4 regions of the Rhodococcus sp. 27YEA15 genome follow, and region 4 is predicted to be linked to each of the others. Evidence: riboswitches for the same ligand, from Rfam matches in the RefSeq annotation. Region 4 holds a riboswitch; each other region holds the start of a gene.

Region 1 (4,211 bases), 3.1 Mb from region 4:
GAACTTCATCACCGACAGTCCGGACATCGCGAAGGCGCCTGTCACCACGATCAGCAGCAATGCGGCCGCCGTCACGATGCGTCCCGTGCGCTCGGCCCCGAACCTGACGGCCTCTTCCGTGGTCGCACCACCGTTTTTCGCTTCGACCATGCGTGACATCAGGAAGACTTCGTAGTCCGTGGACAACCCGAAGACGACTGCCAGGATCAGTACGACGAACGTCGCCTCAAGCGGTGTCTGACTGACACCGAGCAATTGCACTCCGTGACCGTCCTGGAAGACGAACGTCAGGACGCCGAATGTGGTGGCCAGACTCAGAGCTGCCATCAGCACGGCCTTGATGGGCAACACCACGGAACCGAACGCGAGGAACAACAAGATCAACGTCGAGCCCACCATGATGAGAACCATGACAGGCAGCCAGTGCAAGACGGCGTTGTTGCCGTCGTCGATCATTGCCTGACCGCCGCCGACCAGGAGTCGGGTTCCGTCCGGAGCCGAGATGGCCCGCAGATCGGTGACTGCGGCGCTCTGCGACTCCGGAGTGGAGCCTTCACTGTAGAAAGCCTGGACGGCCACCAGTTTGGCCGTACTGGCGACCACGATTGCCTGGCCGATACCGTCCACCTGTCCGGCGGCTTCGGCTATCGCCGCGCCTTCGGCAGGATTGAGCGTCGAGGCACCTTCTGCCTGCAAGATCAGCGTGGCCCCGTTGCCGGTCTGCGGAAAGTCGTTGACAAGGGTGTCCGTCGCGATACGAGCTGGATCATTGTCCGGTAGAGCGGTGTACGAGAGTTCGCCCAGGCGTGCACCGAGAAGCGGCGACGCCATTACCAGAAGAATGGCGACGATGGTGACGGAGACGGCGACGGGGCGTTTCATCACCCAGGAAGCGACTCGACCCCAGAACCGTTGTGAGCGTTCCTCACCGCGTTGGGCGGCATCCTTGCGCCAGGTCCAGGCATTGATGCGATGGCCGAGGACGGCCAACAAAGCCGGAACAGCGGTGAGCGAGAGGACTGCCGCGCTGAGCACTGCTGCGATGGCTCCGAAGCCCAGGGACTTGATGACCTCTTGGGGAAAGACGAGCATGCCGCTGAACGCGCAGATGAGAAGTAATCCGGAGAACATGACTGTTCGACCCGCGGTGAGAAGGGTTCGTCTCGCAGCAGCACCCGGTTCCGACCCCGCATTCAATTCCTCACGGAAACGGCCGACGACGAACAGTCCGTAGTCGATGGCCAGTCCCAAGCCCAGCAAGGAGGCGACGTTGATCGAGAACGACGACACCTCGGTCAACAACGTCAGGAGCCGAAGCACTGCGAGAGCACTGAGAACGCTGAGGATTCCGACGAATACCGGGACCGCCGCCGCGACGATCCCACCGAAGATGAACACCAGCAACACCAATGTGATCGGGATGGCGATGGCCTCGGCGACCACCAGATCCTGTTCGAGTTTGGTGTTGAACGCAATGCCTACCACGGTGTTGCCCGCGAATTGCGCATCGGCTCCTGGCACGTCGAGGGTGGTGAGCACATCGGCGAAGCCCGCAGCGGTGACGCCCGAGTCCGGTGCCAAGGTGATGGCGACGGCGCCGGTTCGTCCGTCGTGCGAGAGCAGGTTTGCGCGGGTGGTGGCGTCGGCAGTCCAGTAGGACTTCACCGCTGCCGTCGGTACGTCGGCCTCAAACGCGTCGATGACGGTGTTCACCGCCGGACCGATGTCGTCGAGGCTGCCGCCGTCGGACGGGGTGTAGAGAGCGATGATGTCCGGGGTCTGCGGTCCGAGGTTGTCCTCGATGATGTTCGCGACCTTCGCGGAGTCGCTACCCGGATCGATGAATCCGCCTTGACCGAGTTTGCCGAACACTCCCAGGCCCCACACACCGCTGATGAGAACTATCAGAACCGCGAGGGACAGAACCCACCATTTTCGAGCTACGACGATATGGGCCCAGCGTGTCATTGATCAACTCCGGTGTGGTGACGGTTCGGTTCGAGGTCGACTGTAGTGGTCGTTTGGTCTTCTTCCGGAAGCGTCGTGCATACTGCTTTCAAGCACTTGCAAGCCACGCGTGTGGGGGAAGCCGGTCCGAATCCGGCGCTGACCCGCAACGGTAGGTCGGCACTCGGTATTCGCCGGGTGCGGACGAGCCCGATTACCCGCCGGGTGGTGTGCGACATCCCATTCGTCGTGGTCTACGAAACGGAAGTCCAGCGGGAGCTCTGGCCCGTGACGGTATGTGGGCCCGAGAGTTCGCCGGGTTCTCCTTCGTGGCTCTGAGCCCCCTTTCGAGGTCCTCGTGTCACCGAAATTCACCCCAGTTCGCGCCGCAGTGTCGTTGTTCGCGGTCGCTCTCGTCGCTGCCGGTTGTTCGAAGGGCGATGCGGCCCAGGACTCGGCATCCACCGAATCCTTCGCGCAACCAGTCACGATCACCAACTGTGATCGTGAAGAAACCTTCGACGCACCTCCACAGCGCATCGTCACCATGAACAACCACGTCACCGAGGTACTCATAGAGATGGGCGTCGGGGATCGGATCGTCGGAATGGGTTACGGCAATGCCACTCCCACGCCGGAAACCGCAGAACAGTTCGCCAAGATCACCAACCTGGCCAAGGAGTACCCCACTGCAGAACAGATACTCGATCTGGACCCGGATCTGATCGTGGGCGGCATGAGCAGTGCCTTCCAAGAGAAGGAAGGCCGGTCCCGAGAGCTGTTCGCGGAGCGGGGAATCAATACCTTTCTGTTCTCCGAATATTGCGGTAAGGGATTTCCGGACATCTCGATGCTCGAGAACGATTACTCGCAGTTGGGCCGAGTTCTCGGTGTCGAGGAAGGTGCTGCTGCGGTAACCGAGCAGGTTGTCGGCGGACTTGACGCGGTGAAGGCTGCTGTTGCCGACACCCCGGTCGTGCCGACCTTCTTCTACGACGGCGGCAAGGACGTGCCGACGACGATCGGTGGAGTCGGTGTCGGTCAGTTGGTAGGCGACTACGCCGGGGCATCGAACATCTATTCCGAAGGTGAGCGGCCATACGTCAAGACCACGTGGGAAGTTGTCGGTGAACGCGCTCCGCAGGCGGTAGTCGTCCTCGACTACGGCGACGAGTCCGCCGAGCAGAAGATCGATTTCCTCAAGTCGCACCCGGTCATGGCTACCACTCCGGCCGTTCAACAGAATCGGTTCGTGGTTGTCCCGCTCTCCGACTTCTTCGAGAGCCCCCGTCTGGTGCGGTCGGCTCAAACCATTGCAGCGGCGCTGCATCCGGGCGTGGTCACGACACCGTGATGCGCACCCGGTCCGGGTACTCGGCGCTACTGCTGGGGCTTGCCGTAGCTCTGGCTGTGGTGATGGGATTGGCAGTCTCGTTCGGCTCGGTACGTATTCCGGTCGGCGACGTGTGGGCCATAGTCGGCTCGCGCATGCTCCCGGGAAGTTTCGAGACCTGGTGGACACCGGCGCGGGAGTCGATTGTGATCGACTCCCGCCTGCCCCGCGCGCTCACCGCCGCGGTGGTCGGCGCGTCATTGGCCATGGCAGGCGCCGTGGCGCAGGCCGTCACCCGAAATCCCCTGGCCGATCCGTACCTCCTCGGTGTCTCGTCCGGCGCCGGGTTCATGGTTGTGCTGGTCAGCGTTCTCGGTATCGGATCAGGTGTACTCGGTGTTTTCACCATTCCGGTGGCCGCTTTCGTCGGCGCCATGATTCCGCTCTTCCTCGCCTTGCTCATCGGCGGCCGATATCCACAGCCGACGGCGATCATCTTGGTGGGTGTGGCGCTGGGGCAGATATTTTCGGCCCTCATCACCTTCGTCATGCTCGTCGTGGCAGACGAGCGTCATATCACCGGCCTGATGCACTGGCTGGCGGGTGGATTCGGTGACGCCCGCTGGTCGACACTGACGTTTCCGACGCTGACCCTGCTGGTGATCGGTATTGCCCTGTTGCTCAGTGCCAAATGGATGGACGTGCTGCAGACCGGTGACGACGGCGCTGCGGCTCTCGGTATGAACGTGCGCCGTTTTCGGGTGCTGTCGTTGCTGGCAGTGTCCGTACTTGCCGGAGCCGCTGTCAGTGTTGCCGGTGGTATCGGATTCATCGGGTTGCTGATTCCGCACCTTGCGGGATTCATGGTGGGTACCAGGGCGATCCGACTGCTTCCGGCAGCGGCGCTGTTAGGGGCGGTGGCAATGGTGGC
Region 2 (4,211 bases), 3.9 Mb from region 4:
CCGAAGACCGAGGCGAGAACCTCGGGGGTGAGGACGGCGCCCGGGCTGCCGAATGCCCGGGTGACGCCGCCGTCGAGGACCATGATCCGATCACACACGGACGCAGCCAGATCCAGATCGTGCAGGGCGACGATCACCGTGCGGTCCAGCGACCGGATCAGATCGAGAAGCTCGAGCTGATGCCGGATGTCGAGGTGATTGGTAGGTTCGTCGAGGATGAGCAGGCCGGCGTCCTGGGCGAGTCCGCGGGCCAGTACCACGCGCCGACGCTCACCGCCGGACAGTGAGTCCATCGAGGCGTCGCGCAGGCCGCCGACGCCGACCTCTCCCAGTGCCCGATCCACCACCAGCGCTTCGCTCTTGCCGCCGATGGTCCAGGGTTTGGCATGCGGGGTACGCCCGAGTGCCACATATTCGTGGACGAGTAGATCGGCCGGCGAATCTTCTTCCTGAGCAACGAACGACACGGCGCGGGCCCGCGTGCGCGCCGACATGGATCGCACCGGGACGCCATCTATTCGCACGTCGCCTGCGCTGAGCGTCGACAGCCCGGACAGCGCGCGCAGCAAGGTCGACTTGCCCGATCCGTTGGGCCCCACCACCCCGACGACGGACCCCGCGTCCACCTCCAGGTCCACGCTGTCGACGATCGTACGTCGGTCGATGCGTACCGAGACCCCGTGCGCCGACAGCGCTGTCGCCGCCCCGGTCACGAACTGCCGCCGAACCGGTAACGACGCCTGCCCAGCAAGAGCAGGAACAGCGGGGCACCGATCACACCGGTGACGACGCTGAGCGGGATCTCCGTGGGACGCAGTGACGTCCGTGCGATGACATCGACCCACACCAGGAACATGGCGCCGATCAGCGCGGCTGCAGGCAGCACCACCCGGTGCCGGGCACCGACGATCATTCGCGTGACGTGCGGGATGACCAGACCGACGAATGCAATGGCTCCCGATACCGCCACCATGGTGCCGACCAGTGCGGCCAACACACCGAACAGCACGTTCCGCAGGGTGCGGATCGGAATACCCAGGGAGGCTGCGACGTCCGGTCCGGCCGCGAGCGCGTCGAGCCATCCGTGCAGTGCGAACACCACAACCGTCAAGACCAGCACCACGGCCAGCGGCAGCCACAGTTTGTCCCACGACGCCCCGGCCAGCGAGCCCAGTAGCCAGAACAGCACCGACTGCGCTGCCTGGGAGTCATTGGTGCGCAACACCAGAAAGCTCGAGATCGCGGACAGTGCGGAAGCGGTGACGGTTCCGGTGAGTACCAGCCGCAGCGGCGTGATCCCGCCCTGCAGGGTGGCGATGGTGAAGACCAGTATCGCCGCACCGAGAGCCCCCACCATGGCGCCGAGGCTCAGCGCCCAGATCCCCATCCCGGCGAACAGGCCGGTGGTGATCACCGCCGTCGCACCGACACTCGCTCCGGACGAGACACCGAGCAGATGCGGATCGGCGAGTGCATTGCGGACCAGGGTCTGCACCACTGCCCCGGCGACGGCCAATCCAGCTCCGACAACCAGCCCGAGCAGGACGCGCGGCGCACGAATTCCCCACACGATGGCCAGTTCCGAGCGGGTGACGGCTGGTCCGCCGAACCGCGAGTGCACCACGTCCACCACCGTGGACACCGGCAGCATCTCCGCACCGAACGCCAGCGCGCAGATCGCCGAGGCGACGGTGAGCAGCAGCAGAACGGGCAGCGCCGTCCGCGCCCGCAACCGTCCCCGAACTGCACGTACCGGCGATTGCGGTACGTGTTCGCGCGGAGTCTGAACTCCTGGCGAAGGCATAGCTCCGCCTACAACTTTCATGGTGTGACTGTTCCATCCTCGTGGTCTGACACAACGTCGACGAGGGTGGTATCTGGCTGCGGCCGCCGTTACGGCGACCTCACAGTGGCGGGACCGCGTCGGGTTTGCACCGACTTCCCAGTACCTCGTTGATGACGTTCAAAACCATAGCGGACGATCATCGGTCGTCCGTACACCGGATCGGATGCCACCGAGGCGTCGGCGGCGGGGAGGGAACTCGGTCAGGTCGCGAATTTCTCGTACGCGCCGGCCGAGATCGATGCCCGGACGGGGCTTTCCGTCGAGCCGACGCACCCAGCAGTGCGCGTTGCCCGCCGACACGTCGCCACGAATATGGCGCGACACTGCACCCGGGGGTGAGCGTCACCTTTCGTTCCACTGCAACGCTGCCGGCGATACCGGACTCGCCGAGGTCCTCATCTGCGGCGGTGTCCCCGACATCCGGATCGGATTGCGGAGTTGCGGTGTCACGACGCCGTCGTAGTTGCTCACGTCGACGAAATCCTGCCGCAGCACGATCTGTTTGTCGGCGAGGACGTCACGGATGGAGTTGACCGGCGAATAGCAAACGTCGGCGTCGCCGAGTAGATCAGACCATTCGGCGCGGGTCCGGCTCGCGAACTCCGTCTCCAGCTCTGCCGCAACCTCGAGTGGATCGCTGTACCTCAGGGTCGGGAGCTCCGGGCGTCCCACCAGTTCGCACAGCCGAACGAAGAACTTGTGCTGAAATGCTCCGATCGCTACGTGCAATCCATCCGATGTTCCATAAGTTCGATACGCCGGATCATGTCCACGGTTATGGTCGTCCTCCTCACGGACCGGTTCGGGCGAGGTCGCTTTTATCACTTGTGGCGCAACTAAACTCAGCGCTGCACCGAGAAGACTGACATCGACATGCTGACCTTCACCCGTCCGATCACGGTGATGTAATGCTGCCAGTATCCCGACAGCCGCATGGAGTCCGGCGGTGATGTCGGTGACGGGTGGCGCTACCGGTACCGGATCGCCCGCCGCATCTCGCGACTGGTCCAGGAAACCTGAGCGAGCCTGGTAGGTGAGATCGTTACCGGGCGATCGAAGACTCGGATCGCTGTTCCCCGCACCGGAAACACTGCAATAGACGATATCGGGCTTGACTGCAACACACTGCCGATAGCCGATTCCCAGACGATCGGCAACCCCAGGTGTGAATCCCTCGACCACGATATCGGCCTCTCGAAGGAGCTCGAAGAACACATCGCGACCCTCCTCGGTCTTGAGATCGAGAGAGCGACTGCGCTTGTTCCGTCCCACCCAGTTGTGCAGAGCACTGTCCGAACCGACTCTCGGTTCGACAGACCGCGCAAGATCTCCACCTGGCGGTTCCACCTGAATCACGTCGGCACCGAGATCGGCCAGCATCAAACTCGCATACGGCCCCGGCAGATACATCGACACATCCAGGACCCTGATCCCGGCCAGCGCCCCCGGCGTGTGTCGTTCGGCCAGCCTGCTGCGCAGATCCGCCTTACGTACCTTTCCCGTCGCCGTCATCGGCAGTGCATCTATCAACTCGAGACGCTCCGGCAGTTTGAACGTTGCAATTCCTTGTTCGAGCAGGAATTGCGTCAACGAACGCAGATCAGGCGCATGCCCGGGCGCAGGCACGACCACCGCACAGCACCTTTCCCCGAGCCGGTGGTCCGGGTAGCCGACCACAGCGACACCGTCGACCGACGGATGCCCAGCCAGCGCTTCCTCGATCTCACGGACGCTGATGTTCTCGCCCCCACGGATCACGATGTCCTTGATACGTCCGGTGACGTGGAGCATGCCGTTGTCATCGATCAACCCGAGGTCGCCGAACCGGTACCACTCTCCGCGAAAGCTCCGTCGAGTCAGATCGGGGTCCCCCAGGTAGCCCAGAAACAATTGCGGACCGCGAGTCACGATCTCACCCGCACTACCTGCCGGTACCGGATCACCTTCCTCGTCGAGGATCGCAACCTCGATGCCAGTCAAGGGATTTCCGTCGGACATCGCCAACAGATCAGCCGAGCCCGGAGTGGTCGCCGTGGTGACGTAAGATTCGCTCGCACCGAACACGGCCAACAGTTCGGCGCCGAAAGTCTCGCGAACCCGAGGAAAGAGATGGCGCGGAATCGCCGCGCCGCCCGATGCGACGTATCGCAGCGACTGCCCCCGTACCGGTCCGGTGGACGCTGCCGAGAGCAGGTCGACGATGAACGGGGTGGCCGCCAACGTGTACGTGCAGCCGTGCGTGTCGATCAGGTCAAGCGCCACTTCCGGATCCCAGCGATCCTGCAACACCAACGGGGCACCCACGTAGATCGCAGTGCGCAACCCCCACTCCATGCCGGAGGCATGGCAGATCGGCGACGGCATG
Region 3 (4,211 bases), 340 kb from region 4:
TCCCGAGGCGTCAGATTTCTTTCAGCAGTCGGTGGGCTCCGATTGTTCCCACTGGTCGAGAGGACCGTGCAGCCTCGACCGGCGCGAGAGCGAGCCCTGCCCACCCACCCGGCATGACACGTCGGCTTTCGACACCTCGCCGAGAGCTGACGCCAAGGAAAGGCCGGATACGGTCGGCAGACCGTATCCGGCCGGGGGCGTCGTGCGAGACGTGATTCGATCCTCGCTCGAAGGTCTCCGCCCGCCCTGCACTCACATCGCAGTGCAGGTGCCGCGGACGCGGTTCAGCGATGCCGTGCGCACGGCGTACCGCCCTGGCCATGGCATCGCGTGCAGTTCCCGAAAGTCCCCCAGACCTTTCCGTCCCCATTGCAGACAGAGCATTGCAGACAGAGCATTTTCCGTGCGCACAGTCACGGCACCTGTTGTCGCAGCACATGGTCGATCTCCTTTGCAATTGACACTCGAGAAACAGTCAGGTGCAGGTTCGTGGCCGGAGATGACCTGCATACCTCCCGTCAGGTGGTCGACGGCCTCAACTGCGAGCTTCGGTCGACGGGGGCGCCTGCGAGATTGCGGCAGCTTCTCGCTTGCGCAGGGCGCGGCCTACTTTCCATCGTCGAAACACGATCGACTCCCCACCGTTGACGACCCCTCACATGGAGCTCCATGCCGACATCCACAGAGTGATCTCGACATTTCCGTCCCCTCGATCCCGAAATCGCACCGATAGCGTCGGCCCTGCAGAACCCCTGAATAAGGTCTCACTCCATTCACTTCTGCCGAGAACGTTTCGACTCCTTCAAGAAGGTGGTGAAAATAGCTGGAGGACAACATAGGTCGAACAGACGACAATGCCGATTCCGCAATTTTGTTCGCAACATACGTTTCAGGTTCATCTCGCATCGACCGACTCCCGCAGATCGCGAGACGACTCGAACACCCACTCCACATCGGCACTGCAACCTGATCACCCAGCCATGAATCACTGCTACGCAATGAATTCGACTGAGAAAGAAACGATTCGGCCTCCCGTCGACGCTACATGAGGTTCCGAATCGGCAATGAACTCCTATGTACAAGTGTGTAATTCATGGAATCATCGATGATCGAAACGATGCCTGCAACACCTCGAGCGAATCCGTGCGCCCAGCCTGTCCTACCGACCGGTGCCGCACAGATCGACTCTCCACCAGGACCGCGGGCCATGGCGAAGCCGGTTCCCTTTCCGGCTAGGATGTACTCCGGGCGATTCGAACCACGGACCGAAACCAGTTCATCGCGAACGGGAACACACCCCGAACGGTAATACACAGGAGTACGTCGTGAAAGCAATCATAGTGTGCACCTCCGTTTCTCACGGCAATACGAAAAAGATCGCCGATGCGATCGGTGATGTGTTGCAAGCCCGAGTGGTCGATCCCGGGCAGTTCGACGCCACTGAACTCGCCGCCTACGATCTCGTGGGATTCGGGTCCGGCATCTACCTCGGGTCGTTCCATTCACAACTACGCGCGTTCGTCGACACGCTGCCCGCTCAGCCGCAACGCAAGGCATTCGTCTTCGCAACCAGCGGATTTCCCGAGTCGCGGATCCACCGATTTTCCGGACCAATGGTCGACTCGCTCGAGCAGAAAGGATTCGAGGTGGTCGGCGGCTTTTCCGCGCGCGCCTTCGACACCTTCCTACCGTTCAAGCTCGTCGGCGGATTACGAAAGGGTAGACCGAACGACTCCGATCTGGAGTCGGCACGATCCTTCGCCGAACATCTACGCAATGCGGTCGGTACCGCGTCCTGACAGGCTGCACTGCCGACTGCTCTCGCCTGCCGCAGGCGAGAGCAGTCGCCGGCTAACGGCCGAGCTGCGCATACCTGGCAAACTGGTAGGTGCGCGACTGCGTCGTCGAGGAGACGACGCGACCTGACCACATCCAGGCCTCCGACCTGGTGATAAGTTCCTGTACGCCAGCAGACCCCTCACACGAGGGGTCAGGGAATCCGGTGTAATTCCGGAACTGACGCGCAGCGGTGAGGGTGACCGCCCGGGCATATGCCACTGGATGAATATCTGGGAAGGCGCCTGGGTGGAACGATCCCGAGTCCGAAGACCGGCTGGCAGCAGGTGCCACCCGGCATCTGCTCACCCCGTGTCGGGCTCCGCGAACGAGCCCCCTGCGAGAATGAGCCTGTATGTCGCTTTCCCGTGCACACCTCTCCGGTGCCGCCGCCGCTCTCCTGCTCGGCGCCACCTTGATGGGCTGTTCGTCCGGCAAGGACTCCACCGCGTCGATCTCCGATTCAGTGACCGTATCCGTGCAGAACTGCGGCCAGGCCGTCACGGTGGACAAGCCGATCGAGCGTGCGATCGCCGTGAACCAACCAGCTGTCGAGTTGATGCTGGCGCTTGGCCTGCAGGACCGCATGGTCGGTTACGCGATGAGCGACGACGACGTTCTGCCGGACCTCCGTTCGGCGCGGGATCAGGTGAAGGCATTCGACACCGAGTTCCCGTCCTTCGAGAGCGTCCTCGAACGTGAACCCGACTTCGTCTACACCACCTTCAACTACACGTTCACCTCCGAGGGAATTGCCGATCGCAGCCGGTTCACGGATCTGGGGGTCAAGACGTACCAGTCCCCCAGCGAATGCTCCGGCCAGGACGCCGAGCAGGACCGGCCACTCGAGCTCGCAGACATGTACAGCGAGATCACCCAGGTGGCACAGCTGTTCGACGTCAGCGACAAGGGCAAGGAACTGATCGACTCTCTGAAGAGCCGAGCGGACACCGCAACCAAAGCTCTGGGCGCGGACGATGTCACTCTCGGTTGGTGGTATGCCGCCACCAAGACCCCGTACTTCGCCGGTTGCTGCGGCGCCCCCGGCATCATGACCGACGCGGTGGGCGCGAAGAACGCCTTCGACGACAACCGTCAGTATTGGCCCGAAATCGGCTGGGAGAGCATCCTGGACCGCGATCCGACTGTCCTGGTTCTCGCCGACCTCGATCGCGGCGGTGACGGCGACAGCGCAGCCGACAAGATCGCGTTCCTCGAATCCGATCCTGTCGCAAGCAAACTGACTGCGGTGCAAAACAAGCGGTACATCATTCTGGACGGCACCACCATGGACCCGTCCATCCGTAACATCGGCGGTATCGAGCAGGTTGCCGACGGTCTGCGCACGCTGGGCGTGATCTAGATGTCCGTCGACCACCCCTGCGTCGACCACCCCTGCGTCGACTACGCAGCGCTCGTGAAGGACTGGGACGCCCAGCAGAGCGCGTACATCGCCGGACGCGAGCAGCGTTTCGACGTCATTCTCGACACTCTCGAATTGCACTGTGCGGAGAACCCGTTCACGGTAGTGGATCTGGCGTGCGGCCCGGGTTCGCTGGGTGTTCGAATCCTGGACCGGTTCACCGACGCGTCGGTGATCGGGATCGACCACGATCCGATGCTGCTCGAATTGGCCCGACGCTCCACCACCCGCTTCGACGACCGGTTGACACTTCTCGACGCCGACCTTCTCGACACGAACTGGGCGGACGCGATCGATGTTCCGGTACACGCGATGGTCTCCACCACTGCCCTGCACTGGCTGCTCCCCCATCAGCTCGTCGAGCTGTACCGACAGGTCTGCGATGTGTTGACACCGGGTGGTGTTCTCCTCAACGGGGACCACTTCCGCTTCGACTCCCGTACACCGGTAGCCCGCCGGTGGGCAGCGCGCCACGACGAGCAGACGCAGCACACCTCGTTCTCAGGCGGTGCTCCCACCTGGGACGCGTGGTGGGAGACGGTGCGCGCAGTGCCGGGCATCGACGCGTTGGTCGCCGAGCGTGAGCGGCGGTTCGCCGGACGCGACGCCCCGCCGACCACCGCAGTGGACTTCCACGTCGCTGCACTGAACCAGGCCGGGTTCTCCGAGTCCGGAACGGTATGGCAGTTCTTCGACGACTACGTGGTTTACGGCGTGAAATGACCGGCGCGAGATGACCCGTCTGCGTCTGCGTCGGAATTCCGCTGCCGTGGCAGGGCTGTGGGTGTTCGGTGCGATCGCACTGACGGCGTCGATCGCGTGTGCGATCACCCTCGGCCCTGCCGGGCTGTCCGTCGCCGAGGTGACCTCGATAGTCTTCGGTCACCTCGGCGGTCCGCCTGCGGACGTCACGCCGATCCGTGACGGCATCGTGTGGAATCTGCGGCTACCC
Region 4 (4,211 bases):
AGATCGGCGACTGGCTCGAGATGTACACCAAGGTCATGGAGGTTCCGTACTGGAGCTCCACCACCTGCACCTCCGCGTCGTTCGACGAGAAGACGCAGGAATGGACCGTCGAGGTCAACCGTAACGGCGAGCAGTTGACGTTGCGTCCCAAGCAGTTGGTGATGGCGACCGGCATGTCCGGCAAGGCGAACGTCCCGACGTTCCCCGGTCAGGACAAGTTCCTCGGCGATCAGCACCACTCGAGCAAGCACCCCGGCCCGGATCAGTACGTGGGCAAGAAGGTCGTCGTCATCGGCGCGAACAACTCCTCGCACGACATCTGCGGCGCCCTGTGGGAGAACGGCGTCGACGTCACGATGGTGCAGCGCAGCTCGACGCACATCGTGAAGTCGGATTCCCTCATGGACCTCGGTCTGGGCGATCTGTACTCGGAGCGCGCACTGGCCGCCGGGATGACCACGCACAAGGCGGATCTGACCTTCGGTTCGCTGCCGTATCGGATCATGCACGAATTCCAGATCCCCGTCTACGACGCCATCCGCGAGCGCGACAAGGACTTCTACGATCGTCTCGAGAAGGCCGGCTTCGACCACGACTGGGGCGACGACGGCTCGGGCTTGTTCATGAAGTACCTACGACGCGGGTCGGGCTACTACATCGACGTCGGTGCAGCCGAACTCGTTGCCAACGGTGACATCAAGCTTGCCCACGGCAACATCCGTGAACTCACCGAGAACAGCGTGATCCTCGAAGACGGCACGGAACTGCCTGCCGACGTGGTGGTCTACGCAACCGGTTACGGCTCTATGAACGGGTGGGTGGCAGATCTGATAGGTCAGGACACCGCCGACAAGGTCGGCAAGGTGTGGGGCCTCGGCTCGGACACGACCAAGGATCCGGGGCCGTGGGAGGGTGAGCAGCGCAACATGTGGAAGCCGACGCAGCAGGAAGCGCTGTGGTTCCACGGCGGAAATCTGCATCAGTCGCGCCATTACTCGCTGTACCTGGCCCTGCAGTTGAAGGCCCGTTACGAGGGGATCCCGACCCCGGTCTACGGACTTCAGGAAGTACATCACCTGACCTAAAAACTGCTGTGCGCCTTTGTCAACCCCCGAGGGTTGACAAAGGCGCACAGCAAACGGGTCAGCGGACCGCGAACTTGCGAGCGATCTCGGAGTTCTTGGTGGCCCGGTCGGTCAGGAAAGCGAAGGCCAACCCCAGCACCAGCCAGAGCGTTGCCTGGGTGGCGAGGGACGAGAGTCGGAACTCCCAGAGCAGGGTGGCCGGGAAGTCGGAGCCCACCTCGTTGACGCCGGGAAGTGAGATGTATCCGATCGCGACGATCACCAGGAAAGCTGCGACCGGAGCGGCGATGCGCACGGACAGGAACTCGTGTCCGGCGACGGCTTTCGCGGCAGCTGCGGCAGCGGTGACGGCCAGCAGTCCGAGGATCACGGCAGCGAGCCACAAGAGGGTTCGCTGGTTGATGGTGTCGGGATCACCGACGGCCGGAGGATTGGCCGGGTACTTGAAGAACGGTACGGCCTCGATGGCCAACCAGCCTCCGACGGCGATGATGATCGCCAGTAGCGGTCCAGACATTGTGGTGATTCGACGACCGTAGTGGGCGACGACGGCGAAGATCGCTCCCAGCGCGAGCCCGGCCAGCGAGGTGGCCAGGAACAGGCCGCCACGTTGGCCGTCGCGACTGACTAGCGGGGCTTCTTCGTCACCGTGGGTGTGACCGGCGGATCCGTCGGCAGCACTGTCGGCCTCTTCGATCGCGATGGCGGCATTGACGTGCGGCTCACCGAGCACGAACGCGACACCGCCGGCAAGGATGCCTGCGATCAAACCGGCCAACAAACCACGAATGAGAAGCTTCGTGAAATTGTCGACTAGTGGCACGGCAGGCCCATCAGGTGGCGTCCGTCGTGCATGAGTTCATGCATGTACATGCCGGTACGAGATATCGCGCCCTGGTCGAATCCGACCACGTAGAGCGCGAGCATCGAGAGCAGCACCACGGCTGCGGCGATCCAAGCGAGTCGAGCCGAGTCGATCGACGAATCGGGAGAATAGGCGAGAGCCATCGAAGCCTCCTGGGATTTTCGCGTCCCCTAGGTCCATGCGATGGCCGAAGTATCTGGCTGTCTGGGCGTGCGGGACGCCCAGAATTACAGTGGCGCGACCGCTCCGGGCTTGCACCGGATTCCTGTCGAACCATCGCGTTAACAAGCGAACTTTGGCACTACGGCCCGCTCGTGTCAACGCGTGAGGAGGATTGTGCTCGCAACGCGAGCACAATCCTCGACCGGATCAGCTCTTTGCTGCCACGTCCAGGACAACTTCGAACTCGAGCAGCGATGCGCCCGAGGCTACCGGCTTCGCGCGTTCGCCTGCATGAGCTTCACGAGCGGGGCCGTCACGCCAGTCGGCGAATGCCTGCTCGGACTCCCACTGCGTCACCACGAAGTAGCGGCTCTCACCGGCGGTGGGGCGAAGGAGTTGGAATCCGAGGAATCCGGGAGAGTTCTCCACGGCGTGAGCACGCGCTCCGAACCGCTTCTCCAATTCGGGGCCTGCACCCTCGGGAACTTCGATTGCATTGATCTTCACGACTGCCATGGAATCGACATTACCTGTGTGTCCTGCGCGCGTACGGTGACACTCGTGTTGCATGACGAAGGTGGGAGCGGCAGGCCGATTCTGTTGTTGCACGGACTGATGGGCAGTGCCCGCACCTGGCGTCGGCACGTCCCGTGGATTCGGCAGTTCGGTCACGTCTACACCTTCGACGCGGCCGGCCACGCACGACCGGCACCGGCCGAACTGACCACGGAAGCGTTCGTCGAGGATCTTACGTCCGCCGTCGCGGAGATCGGCGAGCCGATGATCGTGATCGGGCACTCGATGGGTGCGCTGCACGCCTGGTGCTTCGCGGCTGCACACCCGGACAAGGTGACGGCGTTGGTGCTCGAGGACATGGCCCCCGACTTTCGGGGGCGCACCGCTGCGGATTGGGCGCAGATGGTGGCGGCGTGGCCGCAACCGTTTGCATCGGCGGACGCCGTGACCGATTTCTTCGGCCCGGTGGCCGGGCAGTATTTTCTCGACTCGTTCGAACGCCGCGACGACGGCTGGTACCTGCACGGAGATGTCTCCACTTTCCGCGACATCTCCGAGGAATGGGGTATCCGACATTTCTGGGATCAGTGGAACGCGGTGTCGGTTCCCGCACTGCTCGTCGAGGGCGAGTTCACGATCACCCCGCCGGGGCAGATGCAGGAGATGGCACGGCGACCCGGCACTCGCTACGTGCGTATCGCCGACGCCGGACATCTCGTTCACGACGATCAGCCGGAGTCTTACCGCGCCGCTGTGACGGATTTACTCGTCGAACACCGTCGATCCTGAGTGGTGTTCGTTTCAGAGCAAGCGCAGTTCCCGCGCGTTGGCAATGGCCTCGTTCTTGTTGTGCGCGTCGAGCTTTCGGTACATGGTCCGGAGTTGGGTCTTGACGGTGTTGACGGATACGAAGAGTTTGTCGGCCATCGCCGCCGACCCCAGCCCCAGCGACAGCAGTGCCAGCACGGTGCGTTCGCGCTCGGTCAGAGAGACTATGTGCACCGATGGTGGGAAAGGTTCCCGGTGAAGGGAGTTCCGAAATTCGGCGAGCGCGGGCGAGTCGGTTTTCGCTGCTGATTCCAGGCGGTCGACGTCCGCTGCGGTAATGGTCGAGAACGGCCGGAGTAGTCCCGTCTGGTCGGCGATGCTGCACGCTTTGGACCAGGCGTCGGTCGCGTATCGCTGCTCTCCCAGCGCGTCGTGTGCAACTGCTTGGACGAGTAGGGTTTCCATGTGCGCGCGCGGATACGAATCACGTGCCCAGTCGAATTGGTGGCATAGTGCGATGGCGGCCTCGGGGTGGCCGGTTCGTTGACGGAGTCGAGCGACCGACGTCAACGTCCACGGGTTGGACGCGGGATCGACGATGCGCTCGGCGAGGGCTGCCGCCTTGTTGCCTTCGCCCAGCGCCAGCAGTAGATCTGTCTCGGTGGACCTCATGAGCGGTGTGGCGAACGCCGACGGAGTGCATTGCTTCGCGTGTGCCGCCACGGCGGTTTGTAGCAGCGGCAGAGCGGTGAACGCGTCGTTCTCGGCTAGAGCGAGTTGGCAATGCGCGTATGTCACGAAAGCCCACAGTTCCT

What was found. Region 4 has a riboswitch for cobalamin ahead of ABH922_RS00745 (CbtB domain-containing protein). Riboswitches for the same ligand answer to the same signal wherever they lie in the genome.
Region 1: another riboswitch for cobalamin. It lies ahead of ABH922_RS15540 (ABC transporter substrate-binding protein); the one in region 4 lies ahead of ABH922_RS00745 (CbtB domain-containing protein).
Region 2: another riboswitch for cobalamin. It lies ahead of ABH922_RS19105 (FecCD family ABC transporter permease); the one in region 4 lies ahead of ABH922_RS00745 (CbtB domain-containing protein).
Region 3: another riboswitch for cobalamin. It lies ahead of ABH922_RS02355 (ABC transporter substrate-binding protein); the one in region 4 lies ahead of ABH922_RS00745 (CbtB domain-containing protein).

Annotation. Positions count from the first base shown of each region.
Region 1 is NZ_JBMHHW010000001.1:3,276,155-3,280,365, reverse strand. Features, by position in the region: gene ABH922_RS15545 (MMPL family transporter) at 1-1,968, opposite strand, end outside; cobalamin riboswitch at 2,017-2,187, shown strand; gene ABH922_RS15540 (ABC transporter substrate-binding protein) at 2,306-3,301, shown strand; gene ABH922_RS15535 (FecCD family ABC transporter permease) at 3,301-4,211, shown strand, end outside.
Region 2 is NZ_JBMHHW010000001.1:4,097,483-4,101,693, forward strand. Features, by position in the region: gene ABH922_RS19100 (ABC transporter ATP-binding protein) at 1-713, opposite strand, end outside; gene ABH922_RS19105 (FecCD family ABC transporter permease) at 710-1,804, opposite strand; cobalamin riboswitch at 1,853-1,989, opposite strand; gene ABH922_RS19110 (CoA transferase) at 2,189-4,211, opposite strand, start outside.
Region 3 is NZ_JBMHHW010000001.1:503,470-507,680, reverse strand. Features, by position in the region: gene ABH922_RS02360 (flavodoxin family protein) at 1,326-1,799, shown strand; cobalamin riboswitch at 1,951-2,132, shown strand; gene ABH922_RS02355 (ABC transporter substrate-binding protein) at 2,192-3,199, shown strand; gene ABH922_RS02350 (class I SAM-dependent methyltransferase) at 3,200-3,982, shown strand; gene ABH922_RS02345 (FecCD family ABC transporter permease) at 3,993-4,211, shown strand, end outside.
Region 4 is NZ_JBMHHW010000001.1:160,904-165,114, forward strand. Features, by position in the region: gene ABH922_RS00735 (NAD(P)-binding domain-containing protein) at 1-1,085, shown strand, start outside; gene ABH922_RS00740 (CbtA family protein) at 1,144-1,908, opposite strand; gene ABH922_RS00745 (CbtB domain-containing protein) at 1,899-2,093, opposite strand; cobalamin riboswitch at 2,119-2,243, opposite strand; gene mhuD (mycobilin-forming heme oxygenase MhuD) at 2,320-2,628, opposite strand; gene ABH922_RS00755 (alpha/beta fold hydrolase) at 2,674-3,417, shown strand; gene ABH922_RS00760 (LuxR C-terminal-related transcriptional regulator) at 3,430-4,211, opposite strand, start outside.